DNA from 3 places in the Shewanella decolorationis genome. Region 1 is predicted to be linked to each of the others. Evidence: predicted binding sites of a transcription regulator. Region 1 holds the regulator's gene; each other region holds the start of a gene.
The links. Region 1 encodes MetJ, which represses methionine synthesis genes. Its sites were predicted from a motif close to TAGACGTCTAGACGTCTA; they were not measured.
Positions count from the first base shown of each region.

Region 2: the regulator MetJ is predicted to act here: its motif matches at 1,744-1,761, upstream of msrA (peptide-methionine (S)-S-oxide reductase MsrA).
Region 3: the regulator MetJ is predicted to act here: its motif matches at 1,366-1,383, upstream of metH (methionine synthase).

Region 1 is NZ_CP037898.1:457,233-461,469, reverse strand. Features, by position in the region: gene EYR25_RS02040 (bifunctional aspartate kinase/homoserine dehydrogenase II) at 1-205, opposite strand, end outside; gene metB (cystathionine gamma-synthase) at 217-1,380, opposite strand; gene metJ (met regulon transcriptional regulator MetJ) at 1,603-1,917, shown strand; gene EYR25_RS02025 (sulfite exporter TauE/SafE family protein) at 2,025-2,768, shown strand; gene nrfD (NrfD/PsrC family molybdoenzyme membrane anchor subunit) at 2,953-3,897, opposite strand; gene EYR25_RS02015 (4Fe-4S dicluster domain-containing protein) at 3,900-4,237, opposite strand, start outside.
Region 2 is NZ_CP037898.1:3,307,757-3,311,993, reverse strand. Features, by position in the region: gene pgm (phosphoglucomutase (alpha-D-glucose-1,6-bisphosphate-dependent)) at 1-1,131, shown strand, start outside; gene msrA (peptide-methionine (S)-S-oxide reductase MsrA) at 1,252-1,731, opposite strand; gene astE (succinylglutamate desuccinylase) at 2,010-3,044, shown strand; gene EYR25_RS14800 (thiamine pyrophosphate-dependent dehydrogenase E1 component subunit alpha) at 3,207-4,237, shown strand, end outside.
Region 3 is NZ_CP037898.1:2,434,756-2,438,992, reverse strand. Features, by position in the region: gene EYR25_RS11030 (ABC transporter ATP-binding protein) at 1-40, opposite strand, end outside; cobalamin riboswitch at 174-354, opposite strand; gene EYR25_RS11025 (histidine phosphatase family protein) at 527-1,249, opposite strand; gene metH (methionine synthase) at 1,484-4,237, shown strand, end outside.

The DNA.
Region 1 (4,237 bases):
GGACTTGTAATTCTTCTTGCCATAATTGGTTGCTATCGCGCAGGGACAATAATTTATATAAAAAGTTAGTGGTTTTACCCGCGGCAGACACCACCACCAGATCATCACTGTGGCCATGGGTTAACAGAATATGGGCGACTCGGCGGTAACAATCGGCATCGGCTAAGCTGGAACCACCAAATTTATGTAAGTGACAACGTGCCATCTATTATTCCTCTACTGACAAGCCGCTACGGCGGCCAATCCTGCTTGAATATCTGCAACTAAGTCGTCGGCATCTTCAATACCAACCGACAAACGTAATAGGGTGTCTTTAATACCAGCTTCAAAACGCGCTTGCGGCTCCATCGCCCTGTGGGTCATGGTCGCGGGTACGGCCACGAGACTCTCTACGCCGCCTAAACTCTCGGCCACGCTGAATAAACTTAAGGCATCTAAAAAGGCGACCACTTCGGCCTCGCCGCCCTTAAGCTCAAAACTCAGCATAGCGCCAAAACCTTTTTGTTGCTTGGCGGCAATGGCATGACCGGGGTGGTCCGTAAGGCCGGGATAATACACTTTGCTCACCACAGGACTACTCGTCAGCACATCCACAATACGCTGGGCATTGCTTTGGTGCTCACGAATACGCACGGCTAAGGTACGCAGACCGCGCAGGGTTTGATAACTGTCGAAGGCTGAACCCGTTAAGCCCAAGGTGTTTGACCACCAATGTAAGGTCTCGCCGAGTTGAGGATCTTTGGCGATCACCGCGCCGCCCACCACATCGCTGTGACCATTGATGTACTTAGTGGTGGAGTGGATAACGATATCGGCACCCAGTAATAGCGGTTGCTGTAAAATTGGTGAGAGGAAAGTGTTGTCCACTACCACTAACGCGCCCACACCGTGGCTCGCCTTGGCGATAGCTTCGATATCGACGACTCGCAGCAGAGGGTTAGATGGGGTTTCAATCCACACCATCTTAGGTTGCTGGGCGATGGCTTGCTCAAGCGCTTGGGCGTCGGTTTGATCGACCACCAGCAGTTTAAATTGGCCCTTTTTAGCCAAGTTAGTAAATAAACGGTACGAACCGCCGTAGCAATCGTGGGGCACCACCAGCAAATCATCGGGGCCGAGTAAAGTGGTCACTAAGGTAATGGCTGCCATGCCTGTGCAAGTCACCACACCGGTTGCGCCCTTTTCCAGCTTAGCTAGGGCATCACCTAGGATGCTGCGGGTAGGATTGCCGGAACGGCTGTAATCAAATTCACGAGGATTTTTATGACCATCGAAGGCGTAATTCGTCGACAGGTAAATTGGCGGCACCACAGCGCCATACTGAGTATCGCTTTCGATACCCTGACGCACTGCTAATGTGGCTAATTGACGTTCGGTCACTAATTTACCTGCGGTCATCGGGAACTCCTAAGTTCGCAAAGAGATGTCTGGACGTCTAAATGTACCTAAGCCCAGTGGTATCGTCAATAGGCGTTAAGACGTTTAGACGTCTAAACATAAAGAAATCTGTTTGCAATCGCTCAGAAATAGTAGCAATAATTTGACTGTAATCTGTAAGGGTTTAAAATCTGCCCCGAATTTAGCGTTATAACAGGTGAGTCAATGACTGAATGGAATGGGGAATACATCAGCCCCTATGCTGAACATGGCAAGAAGAATGAACAAGTAAAGAAAATTACTGTGTCTATTCCGCTCAAAGTGCTAAAAGTCCTCACGGATGAACGTACCCGTCGTCAGGTGAACAACCTGCGCCACGCCACCAATAGCGAACTGTTGTGCGAAGCATTTTTGCATGCCTACACCGGCCAGCCTCTGCCTGATGATGCCGATCTGTCAAAAGAGTGCCCAGATAGCATCCCCGCCGAAGCCAAGCGGTTGATGGACGAAATGGGGATCGAGTGGGAAGATATGGAATAACGCTCAGGCGTCCATAATTCTGCCGTACCTAATCATTAGGGATCGTTAATACTCATCTTGCCTGATGGGTTAGAGTAACGATCCCTATTTTATTTTGATGGAATCCTATGTTCTCCTTGATAGATCCACAAACGCTCGCTATTGCGTCTGTGATTGTGTTTTTAGGTGCCCTCACCCAAAGTCTGATTGGCTTTGGCCTTGCTGTGGTGGCGAGTCCGCTGCTGTATATTGTCGACCCCGAATTAGTGCCCGCCCCGGTGATTGTGATGGGCTTTTCCATCGCCCTACTCACCCTACTGCGTGAACGCGGCCATTTAGAATTCAATGGCTTGCAATACGCGCTTATCGGTCGAGTACCCGGAGGTTTTATCGGTGCCAGCCTGTTGCTGTTTGCGCCGCAGCCGATTCTTGGTTTAGCGATTGCAGCCATTGTGGCAGTCGCCGTGGTGCTGAGCCTGTATAAATTTAGCTTGCCAGTGAATAAAGCGACGCTATTTGGCGCGGGCGTGGTATCGGGGATCTTCGGTAATATTGCCGCCATTGGTGGTCCGCCGATGGCGATTCTGTTGGCGGGTAAGGATGCCTCAAAGTTTCGCGCCGCACTATCAGCCTTCTTTATCTTCAGCTCGACCATAGCGCTGGTCATTCTTGGGGTGACGGGCCTGCTCGAAGTTAAGCATTTATGGTTATCCCTGATGCTGTTGCCCTCAGTGTTTTTAGGCTATTTAGTGGCGGGCAAACTGGTGGGGAATGTGGATAAGCATAAGACCAAGATGGCAACCTTAGCCCTCTGTGCTATCAGCGCCTTAGTGCTTACGGTGAAATCTGTGATTGAGCTATTGCCGCAATAATTACCGCAATAATCCTCTTCCAATCGCAGCCAATTGCCGCCATAAAAAAGCACCGTTACCGGTGCTTTTTGCTTGCAGGGATGCGTGTTGTAACCCATTTGAGTATCACTTAATCGTATTAAAGTAATACTCATATTTGTGCGCTAGTTTGAATGCCATGGGTTAGAGCATTCGCTAACATCACTTAGCTCAGGTAGCTTTGTCCCGCATACACGATAAAGTGTCTCAGTGCTAACACGCCGGTTAAGCTGGCGCAGGCCACCATAATCATCGCGCCCTTGCTGTGGCGAGTTGCGGCAGGCAACAGCATAAACAGCAGTGGCACACCAAAGCCAATCCCGACCACGCCAATCCAGAATACGCTTGCCCACACGCCAGAGGTGAGTGATGCCAGCGCCGCAGCCGCCGCACCGCCCTTAAAGTACAAGGCGCAGAACAACATAAACAGGAACATGATTTCGATTGCCATCACTGGCAGCTCTAAGCCATGCATTTTGGCTAAGGTCTTGTCGTGACTATCGGTTTTGAACATCACCAGCGCCAGCACCGCATTGGCCGCAGCGCCCGCCGATAAACCAGATACCAAGAACAGCGCTGGTAATACCGCAGTGTTCAGCATCGGATAGGCATTCATCGCCGAAATTAAGAAGCCAGTGTAAGCGCCTACGCCAATCGCGAGGACAAACAATAGCACTTCAATCAGCTTTCTAAAGGGCATCAGCAGCTTAGCGATAGGCACTAAGAAACCTAAGCCCCACTTTGGCAGTTCATCACGCAGTACTAAAATTGCGTAGGCAAATGCCAAGGGGGAGTAAGCCAGCAGCGCTAATACCCCAATCGCCATAACGGACTGGAAGTTATAGTTAATTAAAATCAGCCAGAAGTGGAAAGGCTTAGTTAAATCAAACACTAAACACGCCAAGCCTAAGCTGATTGCTACAGGGCCAATAATCGCCGCAGCCTTGAGGATATTGCTTTCAACTTGCGTTTTTTCTTGATTGAACCAACGCAAGCCAATGCCAATCAGCAAACTTCCGGCGGATAAACCCGCCATAAACAGATACACGGCGATGACCCAGTGCCAAGTGACGGGATCATATTGCGCCATATCGCCCCAAGTATTGTTCATAATCAAATCCCCCCTCTTTTGGTAGGAACGCGATATACCCTAGGATGAGTGCCTAAATGGGTCTTATCTTGGTAAGTGATCTTAGTGTTAAGCAGTTTTGCCACATCACTTTGTGGATCGTTAGCATCGCCAAACACCAATGCATCGGTCGGACATACAGTCACACAGGCTGGTTGTTCTCCACGGGCTAAACGGGTGTCCTTACAGAAGTTACACTTGTCAGCCACTTTGGTTTCGGGATTCATAAAACGCACTTTGTAGGGGCACGCCGCCACGCAGTACATACAACCCACACACTTGTCGCCGTGGATAGAGACAATGCCGTCCTCGCCCACGTAGG
Region 2 (4,237 bases), 1.9 Mb from region 1:
GCATGGATTGAATCCCGCGCCAATGATTACCTGCGCGCAGGACTGAAGGGCGTTAATAAGCTCACCTATGCCGACGCGTTAGCCTCGGGTTATGTGCATGCCATCGATTTGATTACCCCCTATGTGGCGGATTTAGTCAATGTGGTTGATATGCACGCTATCGCCAAGGCTAAGCTGAAATTGGGCGTTGACCCATTAGGCGGTTCGGGTATCCATTATTGGGCGCCGATTGCCAAGCACTATCGCATCGATATCACCTTAGTTAATGATAAGGTCGACCCAAGCTTTAGCTTTATGTCGCTGGATAAAGACGGCAAGATCCGCATGGATTGCTCTTCGCCCTATGCGATGGCAGGTTTACTGGCCCACAAAGAATCCTTCGATTTATGTGTCGGTAACGACCCTGACTACGACAGACACGGTATTGTGTGTCCGGGCACGGGGCTGATGGATCCTAACCACTATTTAGCGGTCGCGATTGATTATCTGCTGACCCACAGACCTGAATGGAGCGAGCAGTTATCTATCGGCAAGACGCTGGTATCGAGCGCGCTTATCGATAAAATCTGTGCCTTCCACGGCAAAAAATTACTCGAAGTCCCCGTTGGCTTTAAGTGGTTCGTCGATGGGCTAGCTGAGGCGACTATTGCCTTTGGCGGTGAGGAGAGTGCGGGCGCCGCCTTCCTGCGCCGTGATGGCACGACTTGGTGTACCGACAAAGACGGTTTTATTCTGGTGCTGCTTGCGGCCGAAATGCTTGCGGTTACTGGCAAGACGCCGGGGCAACGCCATCAAGAATTAGTGGCGCAGTTCGGTCAAAGCTTCTACAAGCGTATCGACAGTCCGATTAGCCTTGAGAACAAAGCAAAATTTGCCAAGCTTAATGCCGAAACCTTAAACGCCACTATGCTGGCGGGTGAGAAGATTGATGCCGTATTAACCCACGCCCCAGGTAACAATGCCTCGATAGGTGGCATCAAAGTGACGACGGCCAATGGTTGGTTCGCGGCGCGGCCGTCGGGTACTGAGGCGTTATTTAAGATTTACGGTGAGAGCTTTATCAGTGAGCAGCATCTTGCCGATATCATTAAGGACGCACAGGTCTTAATCGATAAGGCGCTTAGCGCCTGATTTAGCGTTTACGCATTCTTTTTACAGATAAAAAACGCACTCATAGAAATCCTATGGGTGCGTTTTTATTGGCAGCGATGAGAAGCAAAAGCTGCTCACTCGGATGCTAAATGGTTATGATCAGTACTCGAGATGGCAACTTGGTAAGTTGTTCTTATCGATATAGTTTTGATGATATTCCTCTGCCACATGGAATTGCTGTAACGGCACAATCTCAGTGACGATATGACGCAATCCCCAACGACCTGAACGGGCAAAGGCCAGTTTGGAGGCTTCGGCCGCGGTTTTTTGCTCACGGTCGTGGAAGAAAATGGTACTGCGGTACTGAGTGCCGATATCGCCGCCCTGCATATTGAGCGTGGTCGGGTTGTGGTTTTTCCAAAACACATCCAGTAACTCGTCGTAGCTGACAATTGCAGGGTCAAATTCTACTTGTACGACTTCGGCATGACCTGTCTTGCCTTTTTTGACTTCCTCATAGGTGGTCGCTTCGTTATTGCCACCCATATAGCCGCAGGTCGCGTTGGTCACGCCGTTGACTTGTCTAAAGAAATACTCCACGCCCCAAAAACAGCCGGCACCGAAAGTTGCTAACGCCATGATAAATCCTGATAGAAGTCTAGATGGCTAAGGATTGTGATAAAACTCATGCCTAAAAGCAAGTGTGTCGACAAAATTAATCCTATGTCGACCAAATGTGGCTAAGATGCTGTTGTTTTGCCGTGAAATGCGCTTGTTTGACCAGAATGACAGAGTAACGGCCCAAAAACTTGTGTTAGTATGGATGCGCTTTTTAAGGCGGGTAACGATAAGTGCCATGAAACAGGTAGTTATTGCCATCACTCCCGTCTCTAACACGCTATTATAAGGAGAATTCTGTGTTACAAGCTCTGTTAGATTCGAAGGATTTTCTCGCGCTGACCCTCGCCAATCCTGAAACCCTCGGGGATGAGTTTGGTTTCACCTTAGGGGAACATACTCGAGTCGAGGTGTGGGACACGGGGGTCATCGTTTTTGAGCCAGCACAAGCCCAAGGTAAGGATGTCATTCTCTCCTGCGGTGTCCACGGTAATGAAACCGCCCCCATCGAACTCTGCAATACCTTAATCAAACAGCTTCTCCAACAAAAAATCATCGCCAAACAACGCACGCTGTTTCTTATTGGCAACCCTTTAGCGATTAATAATGGCACTCGTATTATCGACGAGAATATGAATCGTCTCTTTAGTGGTGAGCATTCAAATCCGCCGGGATTAGTGAATCCAGAGCGGGTACGGGCGAAAAAATTAGAAGCCTATGTAGACCGCTTCTTTAAGGGCGCAGCCGCAGGGCGCCAGCGGATCCACTACGATTTACACACGGCGATGCGTGCTTCAAAACACGAAAAGTTTGCGATTTATCCCTATCGTCCCGGTCGGGCTTACAGCGCCGAGCAAATCATGTTTTTAGCGGCCAGTGGCGTGGATACCGTGTTATTTCACCACGAGCCGACGACGACCTTTAGTTATTTTTCCTCCGAGCAGTATGGCGCCGATGCCTTTACCATTGAATTAGGTAAGGTATATCCCATGGGGCAAAACGATATGACGCGTTTTATTGCCGCCCAAGAGATGTTTATGCGCCTTATCACAGACAAACCCTTAGCGCTTGAGCCATTCTCGGCGAATAAGGTGAATTTGTATCAAGTGTGTCGGGTGATTAACAAACATTTTGATGATTTTGAATTTACCTTCGCGACCGATGTCGAAAACTTCCGATCGTTCCCGAAAGGCTTTGTATTGGCCCGAGAGGGTGGACAGGAAATTAAAGTCGAACAGGAATTTGAAGCGATTGTTTTCCCTAATGCTAAGGTGCCCATCGGCAATCGCACTGTGATATGCCTGATCCCTTCAGTCGCGCCAGATGTTCGCTAGTTTTGTAAAGCATTATATACATGCCCACAGGGGATTAGTTGTCGTTTGAACTGTGCCAACGGTTGATAGGTAGTTTACGTTAACGTAATGTTCATCCGGCATATTCGTATAAATTAGGCGTTGTGGATTTTCCATGGCGTAACGAGATAACAAGAGCACAATATGAGCAAAGCAACACTCAACACTGATACAGTGCACCGTGTCGGCTTCTTGGATAAGGCATCGCTTCACATTCCTATCCTTCGAATTCTACAAGCAGACGGCACTACCTATGAAACCGCGGTTTTGCCTGTAATAGATGAAGCCTTAGCCACCAAAATTTACGATACTTGCGTATTCACGCGGGTACTCGACGAACGTATGTTAGGCGCGCAGCGTCAGGGACGGATCAGCTTCTATATGACCTGTACGGGTGAAGAAGCGGCGATCGTCGGTAGTGTCGCGGCGCTGGACGCTGAGGACGTGATCCTCGCGCAATATCGCGAACATGCGGCGCTGCGTTACCGTGGTTTTACCACTGAGCAGTTTATGAACCAAATGTTCAGCAATGAGAAGGACTTAGGTAAAGGTCGCCAGATGCCAATCCACTACGGCTGCGCGGCGTTAAACTACCAAACCATTTCATCGCCACTGGCCACGCAAATTCCGCAAGCGACAGGTGTCGGTTATAGCTTGAAAATGCAGGGCAAACGTAATGTCGCCGTCTGTTATTTCGGTGAAGGCGCTGCGTCTGAAGGCGACTTCCACGCCGGCTTGAATATGGCGGCGGTGTTAAAATGCCCCGTGATTTTCTTCTGCCGTAACAATGGATATGCGATTTCCACTCCAACCGAAGAGCAATTTGCTGGTAACGGTATTGCTAGCCGCGGTGTGGGTTACGGTATGCACACCATTCGTGTCGACGGGAACGATATGCTGGCGGTATTAGCGGCAACGCAACAGGCGCGTGCCTATGCGATTGAGCACAATGCCCCCGTGTTGATTGAGGCCATGACTTATCGTTTGGGCGCCCACTCATCTTCTGACGATCCTTCTGGTTATCGCTCAAAAGAAGAAGAGGCGAAATGGCAACAACATGATCCGGTCAAACGCTTCAAATTGTGGTTAATCAACAAAGGCTGGTTGGCCGAGGCCGATGATGCTCAGCGTTACGAAAAGTACCGTGAAGAAGTGTTAGCCGCCGTTAAAGTCGC
Region 3 (4,237 bases), 2.0 Mb from region 1:
TAGCGGGTGCTATTGGCGCAAGACTCGATGTGGTATGCATCACTAACGATTGCTCCCACATGGATATTGATTGGTGTGATTTAAGCCTGCTGCCACTTGGGCCAACAGGACAAAACTGATAAATGTCATCTTCTGCTCCCTCGAGTTACCCGCTCGAGAACTAAGGCTGCACGCAGCGAAAACAGAAATAGGCAGGTATCCTGACTTGTAGAAAAGAAGGTTCTAGGTTCTAGGTACTTCTTTTAACTACTCACAGTTGCGGGTACAGTTCGGGCTACTGACGGGCAGCTCCCCGATTCCCTATTATGTTTGGGTTATCCGGCGCGCTTAAACACTGTTGCCTTTAAGCAATAGCACTCAATTGCACAAAATTCCTAACACCTATTTCTGCGACCTTTGAGTTAAACGTACAGAGCACGCTATCTAACTCAAACGTCAGGGAAAAGCATTATCCTATATCTTGCTCATTAGGCAATGCTGTTTAAATCAGAAAATTTTCATCATGTCGGTGACTGATGCTTGCAAGCTACTCACAGTGGCCCGATGGCCAATCTAAACGCCAGTATCTTTTGCCTTGTTCATCCTCGAGGATATTGATGGTCACCACCGCCGCCACGGGTAAGGCGAGCTGACTGTAAAAACCTAAGGTTTTCACCGCCCCTAGCGCCCTTGACATCAAGTGGCGAATAACCCCGCCGTGGGTCACCACCCAAATATTGGCCGCAGGAGCACTGGCATTAAACTCCCCATGGGCCTGTTCATCATCCATAGTCAGCAGCGCAAACTCTTTATCGAGGATTTGCGCTATCGCGCCATCGATACGGGCCTCGAAACTTGCCATGGTCTCACCATTGGGCGGCGTCACCTCCCAGGGATTCTGCCAATAGGCCGTCATCCGCTCGCCATCGCGTTGATATAAGTCATCGAGCAGGCAGCCATCCCAATCGCCAAAGGCTATTTCCTGTAACTCCTCTAGCAGGTTGACCTTGAGCGGCAAAGGCGCGGGCGCATCTAAACTTATGCCTACTGACGCACTCGAATGCAGCTCAGCCGCAAAAGCCTTAGCAAACTCGGCGCAGCGCTTTGAGGTCGAGCTATAAATGCCGTGACACACAGCTGTCTGCGCCGCCACCGCCGCCGACATCTGCCGCCAGCCCTTGTCACTCAAAGGCACGTCGACTCGGCCACGCAAAATCGCCCCACCTTCACATTCCCCGTGGCGCAACAGTAATAAGCGAACTTGTTTCATATATGCCTTTAAAAACTTAGGGCCTAGAATCTAGGTGCTAGGAACCAAAGCCTAGATTCTAGATTCTCGCTCCTAATGACTTTCACCTTGCCCTGACAATCCGATGTCGCGTATTATGGACGTCTATACGTATAAATGTCCAAAGCATAACGAACGACATTCAATAATAAAATGCAATTTGTCACCCGATTGCGTACTTTGGACTCAACTTAGCTGTAGTAAAGGTAATCATTTATGGCGATATCTCTCCATCGAGCCAGCCAAACACTGGCAGACATTCGCAACCAGTTGTCAAAGCGCATTCTGATTTTAGACGGCGCCATGGGTACTATGATCCAAGGCTACAAGCTTGAGGAAGCCGATTACCGTGGCGAGCGCTTCAAGGATTGGCATACCGACGTTAAGGGCAATAACGATCTTTTAGTGCTCACGCAGCCAGATATCATCAAACAAATTCACATCGACTACCTTAAAGCCGGTGCGGATATTATTGAAACCAATACCTTTAACGCCACCACTATCGCCATGGCCGACTACGATATGCAGTCGCTGTCCGCCGAAATTAACCGCGAAGGTGCGCGCCTCGCCCGTGAGGCCTGTGATGAAATCGAGCAAGCCACGGGTAAGCCACGTTATGTCGCCGGTGTGTTAGGGCCCACTAACCGCACTTGCTCTATCAGCCCCGATGTTAACGATCCAGGCTTTCGCAATATCCATTTCGATGAGTTAGTGACCGCTTACTGCGAATCGACCCGCGCCCTGATAGAAGGCGGCGCCGATATCATTATGGTTGAGACCATTTTCGATACCTTAAACGCTAAGGCCGCCTTATTTGCCATCGAAACCGTGTTCGATGAACTCTTTGGACCAAATTCACCAGTGCGTTTGCCAGTTATGATCTCCGGCACCATTACCGATGCCTCGGGCCGAACCCTGACCGGACAAACCACCGAAGCCTTTTATAACTCCCTTCGCCATATCAAGCCCTTATCCATCGGCCTTAACTGTGCCCTCGGCCCTAAGGAGCTGCGCACCTACGTCGAAGAATTATCTCGCATCGCCGAATGTTATGTGTCGGCGCACCCTAACGCGGGTCTACCAAACGAGTTTGGCGGTTACGATGAAACCCCAGAGGATATGGCGAGCGTTATCCAAGAATGGGCCCGTGAAGGCATGCTCAACATTATCGGCGGCTGCTGTGGTAGCACGCCCGAGCATATTAAGGTCATTCGCGAAGCTGTAGAGCCCTTTGCCCCACGGCTATTACCCGAGATCCCCGTCGCCTGCCGTCTATCGGGTTTGGAACCGCTCACTATCGACGCCCAAACCCTGTTTGTGAACGTGGGTGAACGTACCAACGTCACGGGTTCTGCTAAGTTTTTAAAACTGATCAAAGAAGGTAAGTTCGAGCAGGCGCTCGATGTCGCCCGTGAACAGGTAGAAAGCGGCGCGCAGATCATCGACATCAACATGGACGAAGGCATGCTCGATGGCGTCGAGGTGATGCATAAGTTCTTAAATCTTATCGCCTCTGAGCCGGATATCAGCCGCGTGCCGATTATGATCGACTCCTCTAAGTGGGAGGTGATTGAAGCGGGCCTCAAATGTATTCAAGGCAAGGGAATCGTAAACTCTATTTCCTTGAAGGAAGGCGAAGAGAAGTTTATCGAGCAGGCAACCCTAGTGAAACGCTACGGCGCCGCGGCCATTATTATGGCGTTCGACGAGCAAGGTCAGGCCGACACTAAGGCGCGCAAAGTCGAGATCTGTACCCGCGCCTACCGCGTGCTAGTCGATAAGGTGGGTTTTCCACCCGAAGACATTATCTTCGACCCGAATATCTTTGCCATTGCCACGGGTATCGATGAGCACGATAACTATGCCGTCGATTTTATTGAAGCCATTAAAGAGATTAAGGCCACCCTGCCCCACGCGATGATTTCCGGCGGGGTGTCGAACGTGTCGTTCTCCTTCCGCGGTAACAATCCTGTGCGTGAGGCGATTCACGCGGTATTCCTGTACCACGCGATTAAAGTCGGCATGGACATGGGTATCGTCAACGCGGGTCAGCTAGCGATTTACGATGATATCGACCCCGAGCTTAAGGATAAGGTAGAGAACGTCGTGCTCAACCTGCCCTGCCCAGTTGAAGACTCAAACAACACCGAGCAATTGCTTGAGATTGCTGAAAAATTCCGTGGCGATGGCTCAAGTGCCGCCAAGAAAGAAGACTTAGAATGGCGTTCATGGCCGGTTAATCAACGTCTCGCCCATGCGCTGGTCAAAGGCATAACCGAATTTATCGACGAAGATACCGAAGCGGCGCGCCAACTTGCCTCACGGCCTTTGGATGTGATTGAAGGCCCGCTGATGGACGGTATGAATATCGTCGGCGACCTGTTTGGCTCGGGCAAAATGTTCCTGCCACAGGTAGTAAAATCGGCGCGGGTGATGAAAAAGGCCGTGGCCTACCTCAACCCCTTTATCGAGCAAGAGAAGGTCGAAGGCCAATCTAACGGCAGAATTTTGATGGTCACGGTTAAGGGCGACGTGCACGATATCGGCAAGAACATAGTCGGCGTGGTGCTCGCCTGTAACGGTTTTGAGGTGTTCGATTTAGGCGTAATGGTGTCGGTAGAGCGCATTCTCGAGGCGGTTAAAGAACACAATATCGATATTATCGGCATGTCGGGGCTGATTACCCCAAGCCTTGATGAGATGGTGCACAATGTGAAAACCTTCCACCGTGAAGGGCTCACCATTCCAGCGATTATCGGCGGCGCGACCTGCTCGAAAATCCATACCGCGGTGAAGATTGCGCCCCATTATCCCCATGGCGCGATTTACATTGCCGACGCCTCCCGCGCCGTGCCTATGGTCAGCAAGCTAGTGAGTAATGAAACTCGCCAAGCGACTATCGATGAGACCTACGCCGAATACGAAGAGATGCGCATTAAGCGTTTATCGCAAACCAAGCGTAAGGAAATC